One region of the Arthrobacter sp. NPDC058097 genome, then DNA from elsewhere that is predicted to be linked to it. Evidence: riboswitches for the same ligand, from Rfam matches in the RefSeq annotation. Region 1 holds a riboswitch; each other region holds the start of a gene.

Region 1 (7,644 bases):
GCAGCTCGTCCAGGACGCGGCCGGTGACGAACTGGTGCTCGGGCTCCTGGAACACCGTGCCGATCCGGGGGATCAGCTGCTCGGCCTTCCACCTGTACGGGTCTATCCCGGCGCCGCCGCTCAGCTCGACGGTCGCGGAGACCCTGCCGTCCACCGGCGGCAGCAGCCCGGCGAGGGTCAGCGCGAAGGTGGACTTGCCCGCGCCGTTGGGTCCTGTGACGGTCAGCGCTTCCCCCGCCCGGACCTGTGCCGTGACGTCGCCCAGCACCGGCTGCGGAGGTACGGAGCGGAATCCGCGGCGCCGGGGACGCTCCCGCGACACGGCGAGCTTTTCGGCGGCGAGCAGCAGCTGGCCGCCGTTGGCGATGGACGGACCGGCGGCCGAACGGTGCCGGGTTTCGGGAACGTAGCCCGGGACCCACACGCCGGCGGCGGTGAGCATCCCGCGGGCCTGCTCGAGGACCTCGTCCGGCGTGCCGTCGACCAGCACCGCGCCGTTCGTGGCGGACCCCGGCTGCAGCACCACAATGCGGTCCACAAGGTCTTTCCACACGGCGACCCGGTGCTCCACCACCACCAGGGTGGCCCCGGTCTTGTCAAGGCAGCGGCCCACGGCGTCCCGGACCTCCAAAACGCCGGCAGGGTCGAGGTTCGCGGTCGGCTCGTCCAGCAGGATCAGTCCCGGCCTCATCGCCAGGATGCCGGCGAGCGCCAGGCGCTGCTTCTGGCCGCCGGACAGGGCCGACGTCGGGTGGTTCAGCGGCAGGTGGGCGAGTCCGACGTCGTCCAGTGCCTCGTGCACGCGGCGCCAGATCTCGTCGCGGGGCACCGAGAGGTTTTCGGCGCCGAAGGCGACGTCGTCGCCGAGGCGGGAGAGCACCACCTGGGTTTCCGGGTCCTGCTGCATGAGCCCGGCACGGCCGCGCTGCGCGCGCGGCGGCGCGCCGTCGATGAGCAGCTCGCCGCTCTCGTCGGCGTCGTCAGGGTCCGGCGCCCCGGCGCCCCTCGGACCGCGGTCGTCCGCCGGACTGCCGCCCGAGTCGCTGTCCCCCAGCACGCCGGCCAGAGCGTGGAGCAACGTGGACTTGCCGGCCCCGGAGGGGCCCAGCAACAGGACCCGCTCGCCGGGGCGGATGTCCAGGTCCAGGGCGTGGACGGCGGGTTTGGTGCGGCCGGCGTGGCGCCAGCCCCAGCCGCGGGCATGTACCGCGGCGGGCCGGACGCCGCCGTCGTGATGTGCGGGCATCAGGAGAAGACGGGCTCCGTTGCTGCCTTGCGGGACGCGAAGGAGCTCAGTACGCCCGTCTTGGCCAGGCCCCGGGTGGCGATCCAGGACAGGGCGCCGGCGATGACCGCGCCGGAGATGGCGCAGAACACGATGTACGCGAGCTTGTCTCCTCCGGTGTAGGCGATGTTCCAGCCCCACGGCGCGAAGGAGTCGTTGAGGCCGCAGAACAGGCCGGCGCCGGCACCCGCAAGCAGCGAGGCCGGGAGGTTGAACTTCCGGTACACCAGGGCGGCGAACACGAGCTCCGCGCCCAGGCCCTGGAGGACGCCGGAAATCAGCACTGTGGTGCCGTACTGGGAGCCCATGATGAGCTCGCCGGTGGCCGCGACAGTTTCGCAGAACAGGGCCGCGCCGGGCTTGCGGATGATGAGCATGCCCAGGACCGCCGGGATCATCCAGCCGCCGGCGTACAGGCCGCTCAGCGGCGGGTAGACGGCGTTGACGGGAGTGGAAATAAGGTTGGCGCCCTGGGACCAGGCCCAGAAGATGACGCCGCCGGCAACGGCGATGAGCGCCGCCACCACGATGTCCGCCACGCGCCAGTTATAGCTGGTCTTCTTGATTGCTGCAGTTGTCATGATGGTCCTCCTGAGGAACAGGAGGGGAAAGCGTTCCCCCGGCTGCCGGTGGCTGGACCACCTGCTGCCGGGCGCTCTGAGAACTCGACTCCCTTGCGCCGGTACTAGCCGGATCAGGTTCGAGGGTCTGCGGCTGTCCGCACTCTCAGCGCCCATCCGCGGTTGCGCTGGCAGTTGCCTTGCATCCCGACGGCGGCGCTCCCCTGTCGTGATAAATCTGCCCTTGTGGGCTGGTCCAGTTTACACCTCGGCGGCCCCGGAATCCCGGGGCCGCCGTCACAATCGGGGAGTCTTCCTGCGCCGCCGGGAGTACTGTCCGGAGTACATTGGGGCCATGACGCCACAGGACTCCGGCAGCGCTGCCCTGCCCGCCTTTGACCCCGATTCCGTCGAGGACCAGCCGGCGGGGTCGCTGGAAGCCCTGATCGGCCGGATCGAGGGTGAAATCGCCGAACTGCAGTTCCCCAGGTTCAGCAAGGACGATGCCCTGGCCCTCGGCCTGGAACTGGTGGAGCGCGGCAAGGAGGACAACCTGCCCATCGCCATCGACATCACCAAGGGCGAACAGGTTCTCTTCCACGTGGCCCTCGAGGGTGCCACCCCGGACAACGAGGGCTGGGTGCGGGCCAAGCAGCGGACCGCCGTGCGCTACGAGGAACCGTCGCTGCTGGTGGGCCTGCGCGGCAGAACCGGCGGCGGACGGATCGAGGACAACGCCTGGTTCGACCAGTCCACCTACGCCGCCCACGGCGGGGCCTTCCCCATCTACGTCCGGGATGTGGGAGCGGTGGCCGTGGTCACTGTGTCCGGGCTGCCGCAGAAAGCCGACCATGACCTTGTGGTGCAGGCGTTGCGGGAAATCCACCGGTCCATGCGGCAGAGCTAGCGCGCCGCATGCGGATAGGCTAGGCAAAGACCAGTGTTCACCACGCGAGGAGTTCCGGAATGAGTTTTGTGATCAAGCTGCTTGGCACGGGCATCAGCCTGCTGGCAGGATTCGCCGGCACCAAGGCCGTCGATACCATCTGGGAAAAGGTCACGGGGCAGAAGCCGCCCAAGGGGGACAAGGACGACGTCCCCACCACGCTGCGCACGGCCCTGACGTTCGCCCTCGTCTCCGCGTCCGTAAGCGCGGTCATCCAGGTGCTCGCCAACCGCGGCACCCAGCGGGCCATCACCCGCTTCGCCAAGACCCAGGACATCGTTTAGGCGCCTGTCTCCACCCTGTTTCCCCAAGCTTCGCAGGCCAGACTATTCCTGTCCTGGACCTGGCGCTGCTGATGACCTCGACTCGGCGCAGGACGGCCGAGCACGTTGCACATCGCAAACAATCGCTTACGACGGCGGGTGATGACCGCCGTCGTCCGCTTCGGCTTCGCGGGCCGCCTTGGCGGCCTTCAGCACCACGGCCTCGAGCTCGTCGGCGCTGAGCAGTTCCTTGTGGAGGTGCTTGGTGCGGTAGCCTGCCCGGCCCACCATGTGGGCAGAGACAGGCACGGTGAGCAGCTGGAAGATCCAGGCCACGGCCAGTACCGGCCAGACCCACCATGTGCGCAGCTGCAAGCCCACCGCCGCCAGCAGCAGGAACAGCCCGAGCACCTGCGGCTTGGTGGCGGCGTGCATGCGGCTCATCAGGTCGGGGAAGCGGAGCAGGCCGACAGCGGCGGCGAGGGACATCAGGGCGCCCACCACCATGAATGCAGCCGAAACGGCATCGATCACGGCATCCACGGCATTCGGTTCAGGACTCATTCGGCTGCTCCCGCCTGTCCGCCACGAAGCGCGCCACCGTCACCGAGCCGATGAACCCGATGACGGAGATGGCCACCACCAGCATCAGGTTGTTCAGGTGCCGGTTCACGGCCATGTCGATGCACAGCGCCGCGCCGAGGATGGCCAGCAGCACGTCCGCCGCGAGGACCCGGTCCAGCAGCGACGGGCCACGGGCGATGCGGATGATCGTGCCCGCGGCGGCGAGGGCCAGCGCCACGGCGGTGACGGTGAGGACCAGTTCCATCATGCGCCAACCTCCTGGTTCAGGGCGGCAAGCTCTTCCTTCGTTCCCATGATCCGGATCAGCCCCGCCTCGGTGTCGCGGACTTCCTTGCGCAGCTTGAGGACGTCCTCCCCGTTGCGGACGTTGAGTCCATGGATGTAGAGCGTGGAGGTGGACCTGTCCACCTCCACCACGAGCGACCCCGGGATCAGGGAAATCACGTGGCCGGTCGCCGTCACCATCAGGTCCGAATGGCTGCGCAACGGAACGGCGACGACGGCGTTGGTCACCTTGGGCCCTTGGGTCACCGCCAGGTAGAAGACCTGGCAGCTGGCGGCCACCACCTTGCCGAGGAACACCACCGCGAACGGAACAGCCCGCAGCACGTTGAAGCGGCCGCTCAGTTCCACCGGCGGCAGGTAGAACAGGCGTGCCACCGCAATCGCCAGCAGGGCGCCAAAGAGCAGGTTGCCGGGGCTGAAGTCCTGCCAGAGTGCTCCCCAGACGATGACAAGCCAGACCAGCAGCGGCAGTTCCTGCCGCAGGGACACCTTTTTCCGGCTCACTTTCCGCCTCCGCCCTGCCCCAGGGCCGGGACCGGGACGCCGTCCCCGAGCACGGCCTGGATGTAGGCGGACCTGTCGAGCATGGCCGCGGCGGACTGGTCCGCCACCTGGAAGATCGGGCCGGCGAAGACCGTGAGCGCCACACCCAGCACCACCAGGCCCAGGGTGGAGCCCACCATGGTCCGCGGCAGGAGGCGTAGCGCCGTCGTGCCGGCTTCCGCTGCCGGAGCGGGAGCCAGGAGCACCGGGTCGGGGTGCTCCGCGTCCTCGGCCTTCCGCCAGAACGCACGGTTCCATACGCGGGCAACGGCCAGGAGGGTCAGGAGGCTCGTCAGCACGCCGCCGATCACCAGGGCGTAGGCCAGCGGGGTGCCCAGGGCGATGCCCGCCTGCATCAGGCCCAGCTTGCCCAGGAAGCCCGAGAACGGCGGGATGCCGGCCAGGTTCATGGCGGGCACAAAGAACAGCAGCGCCAGCAGCGGGGACAGCTTGGCCAGCCCGGCCAGCCGGTCCACCGAGGAGCTGCCGCCGCGGCGTTCAATCAGGCCGGTGACCAGGAACAGGCTGGTCTGGATGGTGATGTGGTGGGCCACGTAGAACACCGCGGCGGCGAGGCCGGCCACCGAGGACATCGCCAGGCCGAACACCATGTAGCCGATGTGGCTGACCAGGGTGAAGGACAGCAGACGCTTGATGTCGCTCTGCGCGAGCGCACCCAGTATGCCGACCACCATGGTCAGCAGCGCCACCACCATCAGGGGCGTGTTGAGGCTGTCACCGGGGAACAGCAGGGTTTCCGTGCGGACCATGGCGTAGACACCCACCTTGGTGAGCAGGCCGGCAAACACGGCCGTGACCGGTGCCGGCGCGGTGGGGTAGGAGTCCGGAAGCCAGAAGGACAGCGGGAACACGGCGGCCTTGATGCCGAAGGCCACCAGCAGCATGACGTGCAGGAGAGTCCTGGTTCCCTGGTCCAGTTCGGACAGTTTGATGGCAAGGTCCGCCATGTTGATGGTGCCGGTCGCGCCGTAGACCATGGCGATGGCGATCAGGAACAGCACCGACGACACCACCGAGACCACAACATAGGTGACTCCGGCCCGGATGCGCGGGCCTGTGCCGCCGAGGGTCATCAGCACATAGCTTGCCGTCAGCAGGATCTCGAAGCCGACGTACAGGTTGAACAGGTCCCCGGAGAGAAACGCGTTGGAGACGCCGGCGACGAGGATCAGGTAGGTGGGGTGGAAGATCGACACCGGGGCGTCCTGGTCGCCGTCGGCCATGCCCTGCCCTGTGGCATACACGAGGACGGCCAGGCTCACCGCGGAGGAAACCACGAGCATCAGCGAGGAGAACTGGTCCACCACCATGACGATGCCCCATGGCGGCACCCAGCCGCCGATGTTCACCGCGGCCGTGCCGCCGTTCCAGACGGACGCCAGGAGCAGGCACTCCAGCAGCAGGGTGAGCGAGAGCAGGCCGATGCTGACGGCGCGCTGCGCACGGGAATGCCTGATCAGCACGAACGTCAGCGCCGCGCCCAGGATGGGAAGAACGACGGCGAGCGGGGCAAGGCTTGCGAGGTTCACTTCGCGCCTCCGTCCGTAGCCGTGCCTTTTTCTGTGCCCGTGTTCGTGTCGGCGGGGATGTTGCCGGATCCCGGTTTCTCCTCCAGCGCCGCATGTTCCGCCAGGAGGGTCCGTCCGCCTGCCTCGACGGTCGCCGTCGGCCCGTCCCCGGCAGTCCCGTCCGTCCCGCGCATGGGCAACGGGAACTCGGAGGTTTCCACGGGGATGACGGCGTCGTCCTCCGCGTCGAAGCTGGGGGTTTCGGCCACGCGGCGGTCCTCGATGTCGTCCTGGATGTCGTCCTGGCGGGCAAGCACCCAGGTCCGGTAGATGATGCCCAGCATGAAGGCCGTGACCGCGAAGGAAATGACGATGGACGTCAGGATCAGTGCCTGCGGCAGGGGGTCGTTGTAGGACGCCGGATCCGTGTCCTTGCTGAAGAAGGGTGCCAGCCCGGCATAGCCGCCGGTGGCGAGAATCAGCAGGTTGGTGGCGTTGGCCAGCAGCATCAGCCCCAGCAGCACCCGCGTGAGGCTGCGTTCCAGGATCAGGTAGATGCCGCAGGCGTAGAGGGCGCCCATGACGGTGAGTAGGGTCAGGTTGACGGTCATGCGGTGCCGCCTCGGGTTGATCCGGCCGGGACGCCGCCGGGCATCTCTTCGCTGCCCTCGTCGCCTTCCTGTGCGTCCTGCTGCCCGCCCTCCTGCAGGGGGCGTTCTTCGAAGTGCTCGTCGATCTGGGCGCCCAGGCTGCGGAGCACATCCAGCACCAGGCCGACGACGACGATGTAGACGCCGGTGTCGAAGATGGTGGAGGTGACGAACTTGATGTCGCCAAAGACCGGCAGCCAGAACTCGATGATGGCGCTCTGGAACACCTGGCCGCCCAGCAGGACCGGGGCGGCCCCGGACAACGCGGCCGTGGCAAGGCCGATCCCGAGCAGGGTGCCCGCGCTGATGGGGGTGGCTTCCCGCAGTTCGAAGCGGCCGCCGGCAAGGTAGCGCAGGGTGAGAGCCAGCCCGGCCATGAGGCCGCCGGCAAAGCCGCCGCCGGGGAGGTTGTGTCCTGCCAGCAGCAGGTAGAGCGAGAAGATGATCATCGAGTGGAAGACCAGCCGGGTGACCACTTCAAAGATGATGGAGCGGCGCTCCGGCGCCAGTGTGCGCCCGGCAACGAGCCACGGGTCCCGTGCGGCCGCGGCGAACTTCCGGGTCAGCGCCAGGGCGGCGCCGTCCCGCGACGATTTGTCCACGCCGTGGCGGCGCCCGACGGTCCCCTCAGCCACGGCGGAGGCCGTGCGCAGCCGGTCCCCGCGTCCCCGGACGAAAATGAGGCTTGCCACGCCGGTGGCGGCCAGCGCCAGCACGGAAATCTCGCCGAAGGTATCCCACGCGCGGATGTCCACGAGGGTGACGTTAACGATGTTGAGCCCGCCGCCGCCCTCGTACGCCAGCTTGGGGAACTCAAGGGAGACCGGCCTGGCGATGCGGGCGCCCATGGCGTGGATGGCGGCGAAGACCATGGTGGCGCCGAAGGACAGGCCGATGATCACACGGACCACCCGGTACTTGCCCCGGGTGCGGTCCCGCAGCTCCGCCGGAAGGCTGCGCATGGCCAGCACGAATGCCACCAGGATGATGGTTTCGAC
Region 2 (7,644 bases), on a different contig from region 1:
GAGTGCACCGGGAAGGTACGCTCAACGCCGACACCGAAGGAAACCTTGCGGACGGTGAAGGTTTCGCGGACGCCGTCACCCTGGCGGCCCAGGACGAAGCCCTGGAAAACCTGGACACGGGAGTTCTTGCCTTCGATGATGTTCACGTGAACCTTGAGGGTGTCACCCGCGCGGAACTCGGGAACGTCAGTGCGCAGCGAGGCTGCATCTACGGAATCGAGGATATGCATTGATCCACTCCTGGTGAACGCCACAGGTCATCCACTTTGGGTCACGGCGGCCAAGCCCGAATATTTCCGGGAATCGCCGCCGAAGTGTTGAGGTCCGGTTCCGCCACCATTTGGCGGTACCGGGGTGCCCTGCTGTTGGTTGCGCTCCCCCTGTGGCAGGTGCGGACCCAGCAGACACAAGGATTAATTATGCCCCATTTCTGGTCCGTTCTGGTAATTCGACAACCATAACGAACCAGAAAAGAGCCTTTCGGCCCGGCGCCGGCCTTAGCCGGGCCCGCTCAGGCCTCCGGGCGCCGCTTCAGGTGACCGTCGACGACGTCGTACCCCAGATCCGCGAGAGCGGTGCGGTCCGCGCGGGTCAGCGATGCGGCGTCGAACGTCTCCAGCAAGTCCGGACGGCGTTCCGCCGTCCTGCGGTACTGTTCGTGGCGGCGCCACTGCGCGATCTTGCCGTGGTTGCCGCTGAGCAGGACGGCCGGGACTTCCCGCTCGCGCCAGACCGATGGCTTGGTGTAGACGGGGTACTCGAGCAGGCCGTCCGAGTGCGACTCCTCCACGAGCGACTCGGGGTTCCCCACCACACCGGGGAGCAGCCGGCCGATGGCTTCCACCATGGCCAGGACGGCCACTTCACCACCGTTGAGGACATAGTCGCCGAGGCTGACCGGGCGGACCGTGAAGTGCTCCTCGGCCCATTCGATGACGCGCTCGTCGATGCCTTCGTACCGCCCGCAGGCGAACACCAGCTGATCTTCCTCGGCAAGCTCGTAGGCCAGCGCCTGGTTGAAGCGCTCCCCCGCCGGGGACGGGACGATCAGGACGGGCTTCGCCGCGCCGTCCGGCCGGGCGGCCGCCACAGACTCGAGCGCCTGGGCCCACGGCTCGGCCTTCATCACCATGCCGGCGCCGCCGCCGTAAGGGGTGTCGTCCACGGTGCGGTGGCGGTCGGTGGTGAAGGTGCGGAGGTCGTGCACATTCAGGTCCAGCAGCCCGTCCTGGCGGGCCTTGCCGATGAGCGACAGTTCCAGCGGTGCCAGGTACTCGGGAAAGATACTGACGACGTCGATTCTCATCTACGCTTTGGCCTCCGGCTCAGCGTCTTCCCCGGCGGAATCCAGGTCGGCGTCCTCAGCGGAGTCCGAGCCCCTGGTCTCCGGGTCCTCCGCGCCGCCTTCCTCGTTGATCTCGAACAGCCCGGCCGGCGGGGTGAGCAGGACGTAGCCCTCCTCGATGTTCACCTCGGGGACGATCTGCTCCACGAACGGGATGAGGATTTCCTTGCCGTCCGGGGTTTCGACGACGAGCAGGTCCTGCACCGGCATGGTGTTCAGGGCGGCCACCTTACCCACCGCCCGCGAACCGACCCGGGCCTCGAGGCCGACGAGCTCGTGCTCGTACCAGCCCTCGTCGTCGTCCTCGTCGAGCTCTTCGGTCTCGATGAACAGTTTGGCGCCCCGCAGGGTCTCAGCGCGGTTCCGGTCAGCCACCTCCGCGAAACCGAGCAGGAGGATGTCCTTGTTCCAGCGGGCGCTGCGCACGGTGAGCGGTCCGGCGGAGGCGGGTTCCACCACGAACTCGGTGCCGGGAACGAACCGGTCCTCGGGCGCGTCGGTGAGCACCTGGACGGTCACCTCGCCGCGGATTCCGTGGGGCTTGCCGATACGGGCCACCTGAAGCTGCATGTGTTCCTCTGTTTGTGGTGCGGGGGTAGGACTAGCGCGGGCATCCTGACTGCTGTCAGGGCCCAAAAGAGTCCGGCCCCTCCACCGTTAGCTGGTGGAGGGGCCGGACGTTAAGACAAGTGTTGCAGGCGCGTTACCGGCGGCGGTCGGTGTCGACGACGTCGACCCTGACCTGCTCGCCATCTGCCAGTGCCGCCACGACCGTGCGCAGTGCACGCGCGGTGCGGCCCTGGCGTCCGATTACCCGTCCCAGGTCTTCCTGGTGAACGCGCACCTCGAGGGTATCCCCGCGGCGGTTGTTCTTGGCGCTGACCTTGACGTCCTCAGGGGAGTCGACAATGCCGCGAACAAGGTGTTCGAGCGCTTCTGCCAGCAACTTACTCAGCCTCGGTGGTCTCTGCTTCAGCCTCGGCGGGGGCTTCCGATGCCTTGGCCTTCTTGGTGATGGCTTCCGGGATGATCACGGAACCCTTCTCCGGAGCAACGAATGCTTCCTTGTCGGCCTTGGTCTTCAGGGTGCCTTCCTGGCCCGGCAGACCCTTGAACTTCTGCCAGTCACCGGTGATCTTCAGGATCGCGGCGACCTGCTCCGACGGCTGCGCGCCGACGGACAGCCAGTACTGTGCACGCTCGGAGTTGACCTCGATGTACGAGGGCTCCTCGGTGGGGTGGTACTTGCCGATCTCTTCGATGGCACGGCCATCACGCTTGGTGCGCGAGTCGGCGACAACGATGCGGTAGTACGGTGCGCGCATCTTACCGAAGCGCTTAAGGCGAATCTTTACGGCCACTTTTGTGGTCACTCCTGTTTCTGAAACGGGGTTGAACCCGCGTTCTGCACCCGTGGGGCGGGCCGTACTTGGGGGTTCGAAAAGGACAGGATCCAGACGCGGAGAGAGGGGCCACGCAGATCGAGTACCTGTTTATTGTGCCAGATCGTCCGCGTTATTTCGACTTGACATGCGGACGGAGCCTCGCAGGCGGCAGGAAAACGGGGCTGCGCTAGGAAGACCACACGTAGAGGCCGGTCCTGCTGCCTTCATCCACGGTGCCGGCGAGCTCTGCCAGCTGCTGGACGTAGGCCTTGGCTTCCCCCGCACCAAACGGCATGTCGTCCTCGGCAGCCCAGCGTTCGGCCACGTCATCCAGAACGTTTCCCTCACCCTCGGATTCGTACGTGAGGAGCTCAGCCAGGGCCCGGACCATAGCCGCCGGCACGCCCAGCAGCGAATCGCTGGCCACGTCAACCATGGCCAGCTCGTAGTCCGCGCCCGCGGCGTGCACCGCGGCACCGGCGAGGTCGCCGAGCTGTTCGATCTCGAAATCGCTGATGCCGGCAATCCGGATGCCGTCCCCGGCGGCGGCGCCGCCTTCCAGCGCCTCTGCGCGCTTGAGGGCGTCGTTGTGGGTGGCGACAAACACTTCGGTGAAGCCCATGGATTCGTCCTCATTCCGTCGGCGTGCATGCCCCGGCGGTGCCGGGGCCCTTCGAATGTCAGCCTAACCCAACTGGGTCGCCGGGCTTAGCGCACCGGGTTTATCGCACGCGACGCTTAGCGCACGGCGACGCGGAGGCGGTTGCGCCACGGATCCTCAAACCGGAGCTCGGCGCCGGTGTGGTGCGATTCGACTCCGGCGACCTTGAGGCGGTCGGCGAGGGCGCCGACGTCGTCCCCTGAAGGCACCTCGATGAGGACCTCGCCGAGGCCCAGGGTGTCCCGGCGCGGACCGGCGCCGCGGCTGTTCCAGACATTCATGGCCATGTGGTGGTGGTAGCCGCCGGCGGACACAAACAGTGCCCGGCCGTGCCAGCCCGCTGTTTTTTCGAATCCCAGGGTGCCGACGTAGAAGTCGTGGGCTGACTCCACGTCGCCCACCTGAAGGTGGACGTGCCCCACCTCTGCGTCCGTGCCGCGCTGGCCTTCGATGGACTCCTGCGTGAGGTGGTCCTGAAGATACCGCTGGGGCGGGAGTGCCAGGCTGTCCATGACGACGTTCTTGCCCTCCCAGGACCAGGCCTCGCGCGGACGGTCCCAGTAGAGCTCAATCCCGTTGCCCTCCGGATCGGTGAAGTAGAACGCCTCACTCACCAGATGGTCGGCGCTGCCCACGAACGCCTGCGGCTCATACTGGGCCGCGCTGGCAACCGTGGCGGCAAGCGAGGACTGGTCTTCGAACAGGAGTGCCGTGTGGAAGAGGCCGGCCTCACCCCGGCCGGGGATGCTGAGGCCCGGAGCGGGAGCGAGGTGGACCAGGGGCGTCTTAAGCCGGCCAAGGTAGAGGCCGCCGTCCTGCTCGGCAACGACGTCGAGGCCGAGGGCGCGCTGGTAGTAATCGGTCATGAGCTTCATGTCGCCCACCTTGAGCATGACGGTGCCCATGGTGAGGTTGGCAGGAAGCAAGTCCTGGCTGCTGTCTGCTGTTGTCATCGAATACTCCCGAATGTCCGGGCCACCGGATTTCGGCGGCCTCCACATTACTAAATTACTTGAAGCTTCAATTTATTCCTAATGAACGATCTTGCCGCGCAGGACCACATTCGTGAGGCTGCGGATAGTCTCCGGCAAGGCGCGCGGGTCCTCCTGGCAGACCACCACATCGGCCGCGGCCCCTTCCGCCAGAGCGTCGGCGCCCAGCCAGCGGCGTGCACGCCAGCAGGCCGCGTCCAGCGCCGCTGCAGCCGGCAGTCCGGCGGCGTGCAGCTCAAGGATTTCGTCTGCGATGCGGCCGTGGCGAATCACACTGCCGGCATCCGTTCCGGCATATATTTCGACGCCGGCCTCATAGGCCTCCAGGACGCGCTCACGACGGCGCGCCCACAGTGAGCGCATGTGCCCAGCGTACCGCGGGAACTTCGGCTCGGCCTGGGCGGCAATGTCCGGGAAGGTCGCGATATTGATGAGCGTCGGCACGATCGGCACCTGCTGCTCGACAAACCGGGGGATGTGCCTGGGCAGCAGGCCAGTCGCATGCTCGATGCAGTCGATGCCGGCGTCGAGCATGTCGTCCAGGGTGTCTTCACCGAAGCAGTGCGCCGTGACCCTGGCCCCCTCGTCGTGGGCTGCCCGGATGGCGTCCCGCACGTCCGCGGCCGGGAACGACGGCGCGAGGTCGCCGGCGGTCCGGTCGATCCAGTCCCCCACCAGCTTGACCCAGCCGTCCCCTTCCCGGGCCTGCTTGCGCACCGCCTCCACGAGGCCCTCCGGCTCGACTTCCACCGCGAAGTTCCTCAGGTAGCGGCGGGACCGTGCAACGTGCCGGCCGGCCCTGATGATCCGCGGAGTGTCGTCCCGCTGCTGCAGCCACCGGGTGTCGCTGGCGACCCCGGCATCCCGGACCAGCAGGGTGCCGGCGTTGCGGTCCGTCATTGCCTGCTCGTAAGCGACGTCGTCGTCAACGGCCCCGCCCGGACCCAGCCCGATGTGGCAGTGGGCATCGGCGAAACCCGGCAGGACCCAGCCGTCCAGGACGGCGTCCGCCCGCTGGCCCGGAGGTTCGAACGTCAGCTTCCCGTCCACGGACCAGAGCCCGCGGCGTTCCTCATCCGCCGCGGTGAGCACGGGTCCGCTGAATTCGATGATGTGCGCCATGACACCAGCCTAAGGCGCAGCTGTGGTAGCTTCATTTACGACCACACGGGGGCCCCTGCAGGGGCTGAGATCAGGCTGGCGCAGCCTGCGACCGTTGAACCTGTCCGGGTAATGCCGGCGAAGGAAGTGAGCAGTAAATTGAGCACCCAGAAATCACAGCTGAGCCCTGCCCAAATTGATGCAGCCCAAAGTGAAACGGCCGGCAATGCAGCCGGCGGTGTCACGCAGTCGCTGAAATCCCATTCACTGGCCTACCTGGAAGGCGACGGCCTGCGGGTTCCCGTAACGGAAATCGCCTTGGAGCCTTCACCGAACGGCGAGCAGAATGAACCGCTGAGGGTTTACCGCACTGCGGGTCCGGGCAGCGACCCGGTAGTGGGCCTCGCCCCGTTCCGTTCGGAATGGATTGCGGCACGCGCAGACACGGAGACGTACGACGGACGTGAACGGAACCTGCTCGACGACGGCAAGTCAGCCGTGCGCCGCGGCGCGGCTTCCGCCGAGTGGAAGGGCGCACGGCCGGTGCCCCGCCGTGCTACTGACGGCAAGACCGTGACGCAGATGCACTATGCGCGCCAAGGCGTCATTACCCCCGAAATGCGCTTCGTGGCCCTCCGCGAAAACTGCGATGTGGAACTGGTCCGCAGCGAACTCGCCGCCGGACGGGCCATCATCCCCAGCAACATCAACCACCCGGAATCCGAGCCCATGATCATCGGCAAAGCGTTCCTGGTGAAGATCAACGCCAACATCGGCAACTCGGCCGTCACCAGCTCCATCGCGGAGGAGGTGGACAAGCTGCAGTGGGCCACGCAATGGGGGGCAGACACCGTCATGGACCTGTCCACGGGCGATGACATCCACACGACGCGTGAGTGGCTCATCCGCAACTCCCCCGTGCCGATCGGCACCGTGCCGATCTACCAGGCCCTGGAAAAGGTCAACGGCGAGGCGAACGCCCTCACCTGGGAGATCTTCCGCGACACCGTCATCGAACAGTGCGAACAGGGCGTGGACTACATGACCATCCACGCCGGCGTGCTGCTGAGGTACGTGCCGCTCACGGCGAACCGCGTCACCGGCATCGTCTCCCGCGGCGGCTCAATCATGGCCGGCTGGTGCCTTGCCCACCACCAGGAAAACTTCCTGTATACCCACTTCGACGAGCTCTGCGAGATCTTCGCGAAGTACGACGTCGCGTTCTCGCTGGGCGACGGCCTCCGGCCGGGTGCGACGGCGGACGCCAACGATGCCGCGCAGTTCGCCGAACTGGACACCCTGGCTGAGCTGACCCAGCGGGCATGGGAGTACGACGTCCAGGTCATGGTCGAGGGGCCGGGACACATCCCGTTCCACCTGGTGCGTGAAAACGTTGAGCGCCAGCAGGAACTTTGCAAGGGTGCGCCCTTCTACACGCTGGGCCCGCTGGTCACGGACGTGGCCCCCGGCTACGACCACATCACCTCGGCCATCGGCGCCACCGAAATCGCCCGCTACGGCACGGCCATGCTTTGCTACGTCACCCCGAAGGAACACCTGGGCCTGCCCAACAAGGACGACGTGAAGACCGGCGTCATCACGTACAAGATCGCCGCACACGCCGCCGACCTGGCCAAGGGGCACCCCGGCGCGAACGAGCGCGACGATGCGCTGTCCAAGGCCCGGTTCGAGTTCCGGTGGCGCGACCAGTTCGCGCTGTCGCTGGACCCGGTGACGGCCGAGTCCTTCCACGACGAGACGCTGCCGGCGGAACCCGCCAAGACAGCTCACTTCTGCTCGATGTGCGGACCCAAGTTCTGCTCCATGCGGATCAGCCAGGACATCCGGAACGAATACGGCTCAGCCGAAGCGCAAGCCGCCCTCGCAGAAATGGCGGAGGGCATGCGCGAGAAGAGCCAGGAATTTCTCGCTGCGGGCGGCAAGGTGTACCTGCCGGAGCTGCGGCTTCCGGAATCGGCACGCAACTAACGGCTCTTCGGGGTGCCGTCCAGGGGGTTCCGTCCGGCTGGCATTGGGGGCTGGCCGGACGGATGCCGGTACCTTTTTTAGCAGAGGCAGCTCCGTTTTTAGCAGAGGCAGCTCCGTCAGCTGGCCCGGGGCTGCTGCCGCCGGCTGACCTCGGCGATGAACGACCGGATG
Region 3 (7,644 bases), on a different contig from region 1:
ACCTGTTCGGAGTCATGGCATACGGCGAGCTGTCCGCGTTCGAGCGGCTGTCCTCGGACGCCCGGTACTCGCCCACGCTGCACGACCGCGCCGTGCTCGGCAGGATCGCCGTCATTGAATTCCAGCACTACGAGCTGGTGAGCGCCAAGCTGGCGGAGATGGGTGTCGACGTCGAACACGCGATGCTGCCGTTCCAGCTGGCCGTGGACCATTTCCATGAACGGACCCGCCCGGCGGACTGGTACGAGTCCCTGATGAAGGCCTATGTGGTGGACACAGTGTCCGCCGATTTCTACCGGGCCGTGGCCCGCTTCGTGGATACGTCATCCAGCGGATCCAGCCATCCGAAGAGGCCACGGCCGTACTCCGGGAACGGCTCAAGGGAGCACTGGCCGACGACCCCCGGCTGGCGTCCCGGCTCGCGCTGTGGGGCCGCCGGCTCCTGGGCGAAGCGATCACGCAGGCCCAGCGCGTGGGCCACGAAAACGCCTTTCTGAGCGAGCTGTTCGTCGAGGCGGAACCGGGCGCCACGGACACCACCGCACGCGAGCTGGTGCGCGGCATCACGGCCGAAGTCGCGGAAAACCATTCCCGGCGGATGGTCCAGCTGGGCCTCAGCGGCTAGGCGCTCTTTCCTTAGGAGACGGCTGCCGGCGCCGTTGCGTCCAGAGCGTCGAGCAGTTCTGCTGCAGCGGCCGAGGGGTCAGCCGCCTCGGTGATGGCGCGCACGACGACGATCCGGCTGGCGCCCGCCGCCAGGACCTGCTCCACGTTCGTGCGGTCGATCCCGCCGATCGCGAACCAGGGCAGCAGCAGGCCGCCCACCCGTTCCTCGTTCGCGCTGCGGACGGCCTCCGCCGCGTAGCGCACCAGGTCGAGCCCGACGGCCGCGCGCCCGGGCTTGGTGGGCGTGGCCCACAGCGGACCCACGCAGAAATAGTCCAGGCCGCTGCGCCCCTGCGCGGCGGCGACGGCGGCGTCCACCTGCTCCGTGCTGTGGGTGGACAGCCCGATGACCGTGGCATCGTGCAGCAGCTTCCGGGCGGCGCGGAGCGGCAGGTCCTTCTGGCCAATGTGGAACACCGGCGCACCGGCGATGGACGCGATATCGGCACGGTCGTTCACCGCCCACAGCCGGCCGTGCCGGCGGGCGGCGGCATGGACGACTTCCAGGAGCTCGAGTTCCTCGGCCGCCTCGATGCTCTTGTCCCGCAACTGGATGATGTCCACGCCGCCGGCGAACGCCGCGTCCACGAAGTCCGCAAAGTCCCCGCGGTCCTTGCGGGCGTCGGTGCAGAGGTAGAGGCGGGCGGCGTTGTGGGCAGAGTGCTGGGTCATGGCAACCACCTTAGTTCCTCTAAACTGGGCAGGTACCGCGGGAGCCCGTTACTGCTGTCATAAAAGGCGCAGGGCTGAGAGGGCGTCAGAGCCGACCGCTTGACCTGATCCGGTTAGTACCGGCGTAGGGAAGGATTTTCATGAACCCTGAAACCAGCGGCGCGGACTGTGCCGCCACCTGTCTTGAGGCGGATGTGGCCGTCATCGGCGGCGGCGTGGTGGGCCACGGAATCGCCTGGGAAGCACGGCGCTCCGGCCGTTCGGTGGTGCTCATCGATGAGGCCCCGGGCAGCGGTGCAAGCTGGGCCGCGGCCGGCATGCTGGCTCCGGTCAGCGAACTGCACTACCAGGAGGAAGGGCTCCTGGAGCTGATGCTGGAGTCCTCCGCCAGATGGCCTGAGTTTGCCGCCACACTCACTGCCGGCGAGGACGCCGGATACCTGACGACGCCGACCCTTGCGGTGGGTGCCGACCCGGCCGACCGCCGCGCCCTGATGGACCTGCGGGACGTGCAGCGGAGCCACGGCCTGAAGGTTGAGCCGCTGACCATCCGCGAGGCACGTTCCCGGGAGCCGCTGCTCAGCCCCGCGATCTCCTGTGCCCTGGACATCCCGGCGGACCACCAGGTGGATCCGCGCCGGCTGGTCCGGGCGATTGCTGCCGGGCTGGCCGGCCATCGCCAGGAGATCGCGGCAGCGGAGGGCTACGCGGTGCGGGACAACGCGGCCGGCCTGCTCCGGGACGGCGGACGGGTCAGCGGGGTCCGGCTTGCCGGCGGCGGGTCGGTTCGGGCGGCCGAGACGGTGGTGGCCAACGGCCTGGCCGCGGCGCAGCTGCAGGACCTGCCGGAAAGCCTGCAGCTGCCGCTGCGCCCGGTCCACGGCGACATCCTCAGGCTGCGGGTCCCCGCGCACCTGCAGCCCCTGCTCACCGCAACAGTCCGCGGCATGGTGCGGGGCGTTCCGGTCTACATCGTGCCCCGCCAGGACGGCACGGTGGTGATCGGCGCCACCCAGCGCGAGGACGGCGTGCCGGGCACCAGCGCCGGCGGTGTCTACCAGCTGCTGCGCGACGCCCAGGTCCTGCTGCCGGCGGTCGCCGAGCTCGAGCTCCTCGAAGCCACTGCGCGGGCGCGGCCGGGCACACCGGACAACGCGCCGCTGCTCGGCCGGGTGCCGGCCGGCGGGCAGGAACCCGGCACGGACGTGGCCGGCCTCATCATCGCCACCGGGTTCTTCCGCCACGGCGTCCTGCTGACCCCGGCGGCCGCAGTGATCTGCCGCCAGCTCATGGACGGCATTCGGGATCCGCGCTGGGCCGCCTTCCGGCCGGGCCGGTTTTCCCCGGGACTCCATGAACCGGCTGAATCCGCCCCGGCTGAATCCGCGCCGCTGCAACCCGACATTGCACTCAGCCCTGCCCCCGGCTGATCACCGCGCAGCCCATCACCGCATGACACGCGTCACATTTGACCCGAACAAGGAACCAGCATGAACATCACTCTGAACGGTATCGAACAGGAAGTAGGCGAGGGCGCCTCAGTGACCTCGCTCGTCAGCCAGGTCACGGGACGCCGCCTGTCCGCCAACGGACAGGCCGCCGACGGCCAGCGACTGGGTGTGGCGGTGGCGCGCAATGCAGCCGTCGTGCCGCGCAGCCAGTGGCACAGCACCGCCCTCGCCGAGGGCGACGAGATAGAACTAGTCACGGCAGTCCAAGGAGGATGAGCGCGATGGCAGAAACATTGGTTGAGACAGCAGACAGCCTGGTCATTGACGGGGTGGAGCTGACCTCACGGCTCATCATGGGCACCGGGGGCGCCCCGAGCCTGGACGGCCTCGGCTCAGCGCTGGTCGCGTCCGGCACCCAGCTGACCACGGTTGCGATGCGGCGCTACTCGCCTGCCGAAACGGGTTCGCTCTTCCAGCTGCTGGTGGACCACAACATCCGCGTGCTCCCCAACACCGCCGGCTGCTTCACCGCCCGGGACGCCGTCATGACGGCCGAGCTGGCCCGCGAGGCGCTGGAGACGGACTGGGTCAAGCTCGAGGTCATCGCGGACGAGCACACGCTGCTGCCGGACGCCGTGGAGCTCGTGGACGCCACCGAGCAGCTGGTTAACCGCGGCTTCAAGGTCTTCGCCTACACCAACGACGACCCCGTCCTGGCACTCCGACTCGAAAACCTGGGAGCCTCGGCCGTGATGCCGCTGGGAGCACCGATCGGAACGGGCCTGGGCATCCTGAATCCGCACAACATCGAGCTGATCGTGTCTCGGGCCTCCGTTCCCGTGGTGCTTGATGCAGGGATCGGCACGGCCTCGGACGCGGCTTTGGCGATGGAGCTGGGCTGTGACGCCGTGCTGCTGGCAACCGCGGTCACCCGCGCGCAGAACCCCGCGCTCATGGCAGAGGCCTTCAAACATGCTGTCGCCGCGGGTAGGCTGGCGCGTGCGGCCGGGCGGATCCCGCGCCGTGAGCATGCCCTGGCCTCGTCGGCCATGGAGGGCCGGGCGGAGTTCCTTTAAGCCCGCCCATCCCTGGCGGCCCGGCGGCGGCAGGCTCAACAGGTCCTGCCTAGGAGTGCACCGTGGCCGCCAGGGAAGACATCCTCACCCGACCCCAGATCGACGAAGCGCTCGCAGGCCTTCCCGACTGGCGTTACCGGCTGGGCGGCCTGGTCACCGTCTACAAGACGCCGACGGCGGCCGCTGCGCTGGAGCTGATCGCCGCCGTCGGGCGTGTGGCCGAGGACATGGACCACCATCCGGATCTGGACTGGCGCTACAACCGGGTGTTCATCCGGTTCAGTTCCCACGACGTCGGGGGCGAGGTGACCACGCGGGACACCGGAGCCGCGGCCTCGGTCAGCGCGGCCGCGGCGGCGGCGGGCGCTGAGGCCCAGCCCGGCCTGTACCGGTCGGTGGACATCGGCATCGACACTGCCGACGCCGCGGAGATTTCCGAGGTCTGGCGCGTCGCGCTCGGCTACCGGAAGGGCCGTTTCGGCGATCTCGTGGACCCCTACGGCCGCGGTCCCGGGGTGTGGTTCCAGGAGACCGCGACGCCCAGCGACAACCGCCTGCACCTGGACGTCCACCGTTCGAAGGCCGAGTCGGCACCCGTCCTGGAAAAGACTGCTGCAACCGGGGCCTTAATGAACAGTGACCACGCACCCAATTGGGTGGTGGTCACTGATGCCCAGGGGAACCGGCTCTGCTTGTGCACCGAGGAAGGCCACGAGCCTGACGTCAGCGGGTCCTGACATTGCCGGACTGGCGGGCGCCTAGATCTTCAGCGCTGCCGTCAGGCGGTGCGTGTCCTGTTTGGCCCGCGAGCGGCCCAGGTAGACCGCCACCGCCAGGGCCGCAGCCGTCCCGGCTGCCATGGGAACGACCCACGGCAGCCACGTCAGGCCCGGCTGGTAGCCCAGTCCCGCCCACATGCAGATGATCCACGCCAGCATCCCCACCGCCGCAGCGGTGCCGGCCGGCAGGAGGATGCCGTACTTGGTGTGGCGCCGGTCGTTGGCCCAGACGATGAAGCCGGCAGCGACAGTCACCAGGAGCACAATCACGAGGGACAGCACGGCGCGGCCTACAGGGCGCCGAAGCCGACCCGGCGCACTTCCTCTGCGCCGATTTCGACGTAGCCCAGGACGTTGGCCGGGATGATGATCTGGCGGCCCTTCTCGTCGTTCAGCCGGAGCTCGCTGCCCTTGGCGATGGCCTCGGCCACTACCTTGGCCACAGCGTCAGCATCCTGAGCCGATTCCAGCACAATTTCACGGCCGACATTCTGAATGCCGATCTTTACTTCCACAGCGGGGCCTCCCAGCCAGTCAAGGTTGAATTTTCAAAGGTAGTTTCAGTTGTAGTCTAGGTCTCTTTGGGGAAGCGAGAGATTCCGCGCCAAGCTAAACGGTAAATCAGGTCGCTGGCCACATCCATGTCCAGGGTCCCGTCCGTTTCGAGCCAGTAGCGCGCGCTGACGTGGGCCATGCCCGCCAGCCCGCGTCCCAGCAGCTGGGCCTCCACCAGCGGCAGCTTGGTGTCCTCGGCGATGACCCGCGCAATGGCCTCGGCGAAGGTCTTGTTGAAGGTCTCCAGGCGCGAGCTGACATCGGCGTCGTTGATCAGGTCCGACTCGAACACCAGCCGGTGCGCCTGGTCATCGCTGTCAATGAAGCGGAAATAGGCACGCATCACTGCCTTCACGCGCTCTTTGTTGTCCGTGGTGGAGTTCATCGCCCCCATCATGAGCTCGGTCAGGGACCCGAGATGGCTGTCCAGCAGGGCGAGGTAGAGTTCCCGCTTTGACGGGAAGTGCTGGTAGAGCACCGGCTTGCTGACGTGGGCCGTTTCCGCGATCTCGTCCATGGCTGCGCCGTGGTAGCCGTTGGCGACAAAAACCTCCTGCGCCGCGGCCAGCAGCTGGGCACGGCGCTCGTCGCGCGGCAGCCTGACGGAGCGCTGGCCGGCGGGGCGGGCCTGGCCGGCATTGGATTGCGCGGCCTGAGTTCGATCAACCGGTGCATGATGAACCACTGTTGGCCTTCTTTCCTTTGCAGTTAACTTCACTTTACCCGGGGGTAATATGACCGCGCGGTATCTTCAGGCATACATTGAAGTATGGCTTCTCCGTCCACCGCAAATACAGTCCGCACGTACCCGGGCCCCCTCGTCGAACCCGCGCCCGGGCTGTCCACCGAAGAGGTGGAGCGGTATTCCCGGCACCTCATCATTCCCGAGATCGGCGCCCTCGGCCAAAGGCGGCTGAAGAACGCGCGCGTGCTGGTCATCGGCGCCGGCGGTCTGGGCGCTCCGGCGCTGCTCTACCTCGCCGCCGCCGGCGTGGGAACCATCGGGATCATCGACGATGACGCCGTGGACCTTAGCAACCTGCAGCGGCAGGTGATCCACGGAGTCCACGACGTCGGCCGGCCCAAGATCGAATCCGCCCGGGACGCCATCGCGGAGCTGAACCCGCTTGTTGACGTCCGGCTGCACAACGCCAGGCTCGACGCCTCCAACGCCCTGGAGCTCTTCGCCGGCTACGACCTCATCCTCGACGGCGCGGACAACTTCGCCACGCGCTACCTGGTCAACGACGCCGCCGCCATCCTGGGCAAGCCCTACGTGTGGGGCTCGATCTTCCGTTTCGACGGGCAGGTCAGCGTCTTCTGGGAGCAGCAGGGGCCTACCTACCGTGACCTCTATCCGGAGGCGCCGCCGGCCGGTTCCGTGCCGTCGTGCGGGGAGGGCGGCGTGTTTGGCATGCTGTGCGCGGCGGTCGGATCGCTGATGGTGACGGAGGCCGTCAAACTGATTACCGGCGTCGGGCGTTCCCTGCTGGGCCGGGTGGCGCTGTACGACGCCCTGGGCGGCAGCTGGCGCGAGATCAGGGTGTCCAAGGACCCCGACGCGCCGCGGATCACCGAGCTCACCGACTATGAGTCCTTCTGCGGCATCGCCCCGGAGGCAACAAGCGACACGGAACACACCGTGACGGCGACGCAGCTGGCAACCATGCTGGCCTCGCGGAAGGCGGGGCTGAAGGACTTCGACCTCGTGGACGTGCGGGAATCGGGGGAGCACGACATTGTCCGGATCGACGGCTCCGTGCTGATCCCGCAGGGTCGCATCCTCTCCGGCGAGGCCTGGGGCGAGCTGCCCCAGGACAAGGACATCGTGTTCCACTGCAAGGCCGGGACACGGTCCGCAGCCGTGCTGGCCGCCGCCCGGAAAGCCGGCTACCAGCGCGTCAGCCACCTCGATGGCGGCATCCTCGCCTGGGTTAGGGACGTGGAGCCGCAGAAGCCCGTCTACTGATCCCGGCTCTGTCCCGCTCACCGCGCGATAACGGGGATCTGCCGGCTGTGCAGGACCTCGCGGGTGATCCAGTGCAGCAGGTCCACCGTGAGCTTGTAGTCGCCGGCCGCCGGCGGCTTCAGGAGCATGTCGTAGCGCTCCGCCGCGCCGAAGTTGATGAGGCTGGCGCGCATGGGGCTGGTTTCCGAGATGGGCCGGGCCGGCGCATTTGGGTTTGAGGTGTCCCGGAACGGGCGCCCGTCGTGCGAGATCAGCTCCGCCATGGCCACACGTTTTCCCGCGGCGTCGGTGAAATAGGCGTTCACGGGGAAATAGTTGGCGTTCAGCAGACGCAGCAGGGTGGGCTTGACCGTGCCCCCGTTGGATACCCTGGCACGGATGCGCGTCAGCTGGATCGGACCCTCAGCGGTGGGCACAGGGGCAAGTTCGCCGCCCAGCAGGTAGAGGTGCTGCGGGTTGAACTTATCCAGGCCGGC

What was found. Region 1 has a riboswitch for thiamine pyrophosphate ahead of ACFVTE_RS08055 (ECF transporter S component). Riboswitches for the same ligand answer to the same signal wherever they lie in the genome.
Region 2: another riboswitch for thiamine pyrophosphate. It lies ahead of thiC (phosphomethylpyrimidine synthase ThiC); the one in region 1 lies ahead of ACFVTE_RS08055 (ECF transporter S component).
Region 3: another riboswitch for thiamine pyrophosphate. It lies ahead of thiO (glycine oxidase ThiO); the one in region 1 lies ahead of ACFVTE_RS08055 (ECF transporter S component).

What each region holds. Positions count from the first base shown of each region.
Region 1 is NZ_JBHVSZ010000003.1:341,305-348,948, forward strand. It holds gene ACFVTE_RS08050 (ABC transporter ATP-binding protein) at 1-1,246, opposite strand, end outside; gene ACFVTE_RS08055 (ECF transporter S component) at 1,246-1,866, opposite strand; TPP riboswitch at 1,939-2,081, opposite strand; gene ACFVTE_RS08060 (heme-degrading domain-containing protein) at 2,201-2,752, shown strand; gene ACFVTE_RS08065 (DUF4235 domain-containing protein) at 2,812-3,075, shown strand; gene mnhG (monovalent cation/H(+) antiporter subunit G) at 3,202-3,618, opposite strand; gene ACFVTE_RS08075 (monovalent cation/H+ antiporter complex subunit F) at 3,608-3,886, opposite strand; gene ACFVTE_RS08080 (Na+/H+ antiporter subunit E) at 3,883-4,428, opposite strand; gene ACFVTE_RS08085 (Na+/H+ antiporter subunit D) at 4,425-6,017, opposite strand; gene ACFVTE_RS08090 (Na(+)/H(+) antiporter subunit C) at 6,014-6,607, opposite strand; gene ACFVTE_RS08095 (Na+/H+ antiporter subunit A) at 6,604-7,644, opposite strand, start outside.
Region 2 is NZ_JBHVSZ010000002.1:541,362-549,005, reverse strand. It holds gene rplS (50S ribosomal protein L19) at 1-230, opposite strand, end outside; gene trmD (tRNA (guanosine(37)-N1)-methyltransferase TrmD) at 512-1,306, opposite strand; gene rimM (ribosome maturation factor RimM) at 1,307-1,915, opposite strand; gene ACFVTE_RS06405 (RNA-binding protein) at 2,049-2,291, opposite strand; gene rpsP (30S ribosomal protein S16) at 2,293-2,706, opposite strand; gene ACFVTE_RS06395 (hypothetical protein) at 2,918-3,352, opposite strand; gene ACFVTE_RS06390 (VOC family protein) at 3,469-4,344, opposite strand; gene ACFVTE_RS06385 (amidohydrolase family protein) at 4,423-5,505, opposite strand; TPP riboswitch at 5,541-5,648, shown strand; gene thiC (phosphomethylpyrimidine synthase ThiC) at 5,644-7,473, shown strand; gene ACFVTE_RS06375 (alpha/beta fold hydrolase) at 7,590-7,644, opposite strand, start outside.
Region 3 is NZ_JBHVSZ010000002.1:190,184-197,827, forward strand. It holds partial or broken gene ACFVTE_RS04815 (ferritin-like fold-containing protein) at 1-625, shown strand, start outside; gene thiE (thiamine phosphate synthase) at 637-1,338, opposite strand; TPP riboswitch at 1,366-1,486, shown strand; gene thiO (glycine oxidase ThiO) at 1,479-2,768, shown strand; gene thiS (sulfur carrier protein ThiS) at 2,829-3,065, shown strand; gene ACFVTE_RS04835 (thiazole synthase) at 3,071-3,865, shown strand; gene ACFVTE_RS04840 (4a-hydroxytetrahydrobiopterin dehydratase) at 3,928-4,602, shown strand; gene ACFVTE_RS04845 (hypothetical protein) at 4,624-4,926, opposite strand; gene ACFVTE_RS04850 (DUF3107 domain-containing protein) at 4,935-5,159, opposite strand; gene ACFVTE_RS04855 (TetR/AcrR family transcriptional regulator) at 5,216-5,884, opposite strand; gene moeB (molybdopterin-synthase adenylyltransferase MoeB) at 5,969-7,168, shown strand; gene ACFVTE_RS04865 (multicopper oxidase domain-containing protein) at 7,186-7,644, opposite strand, start outside.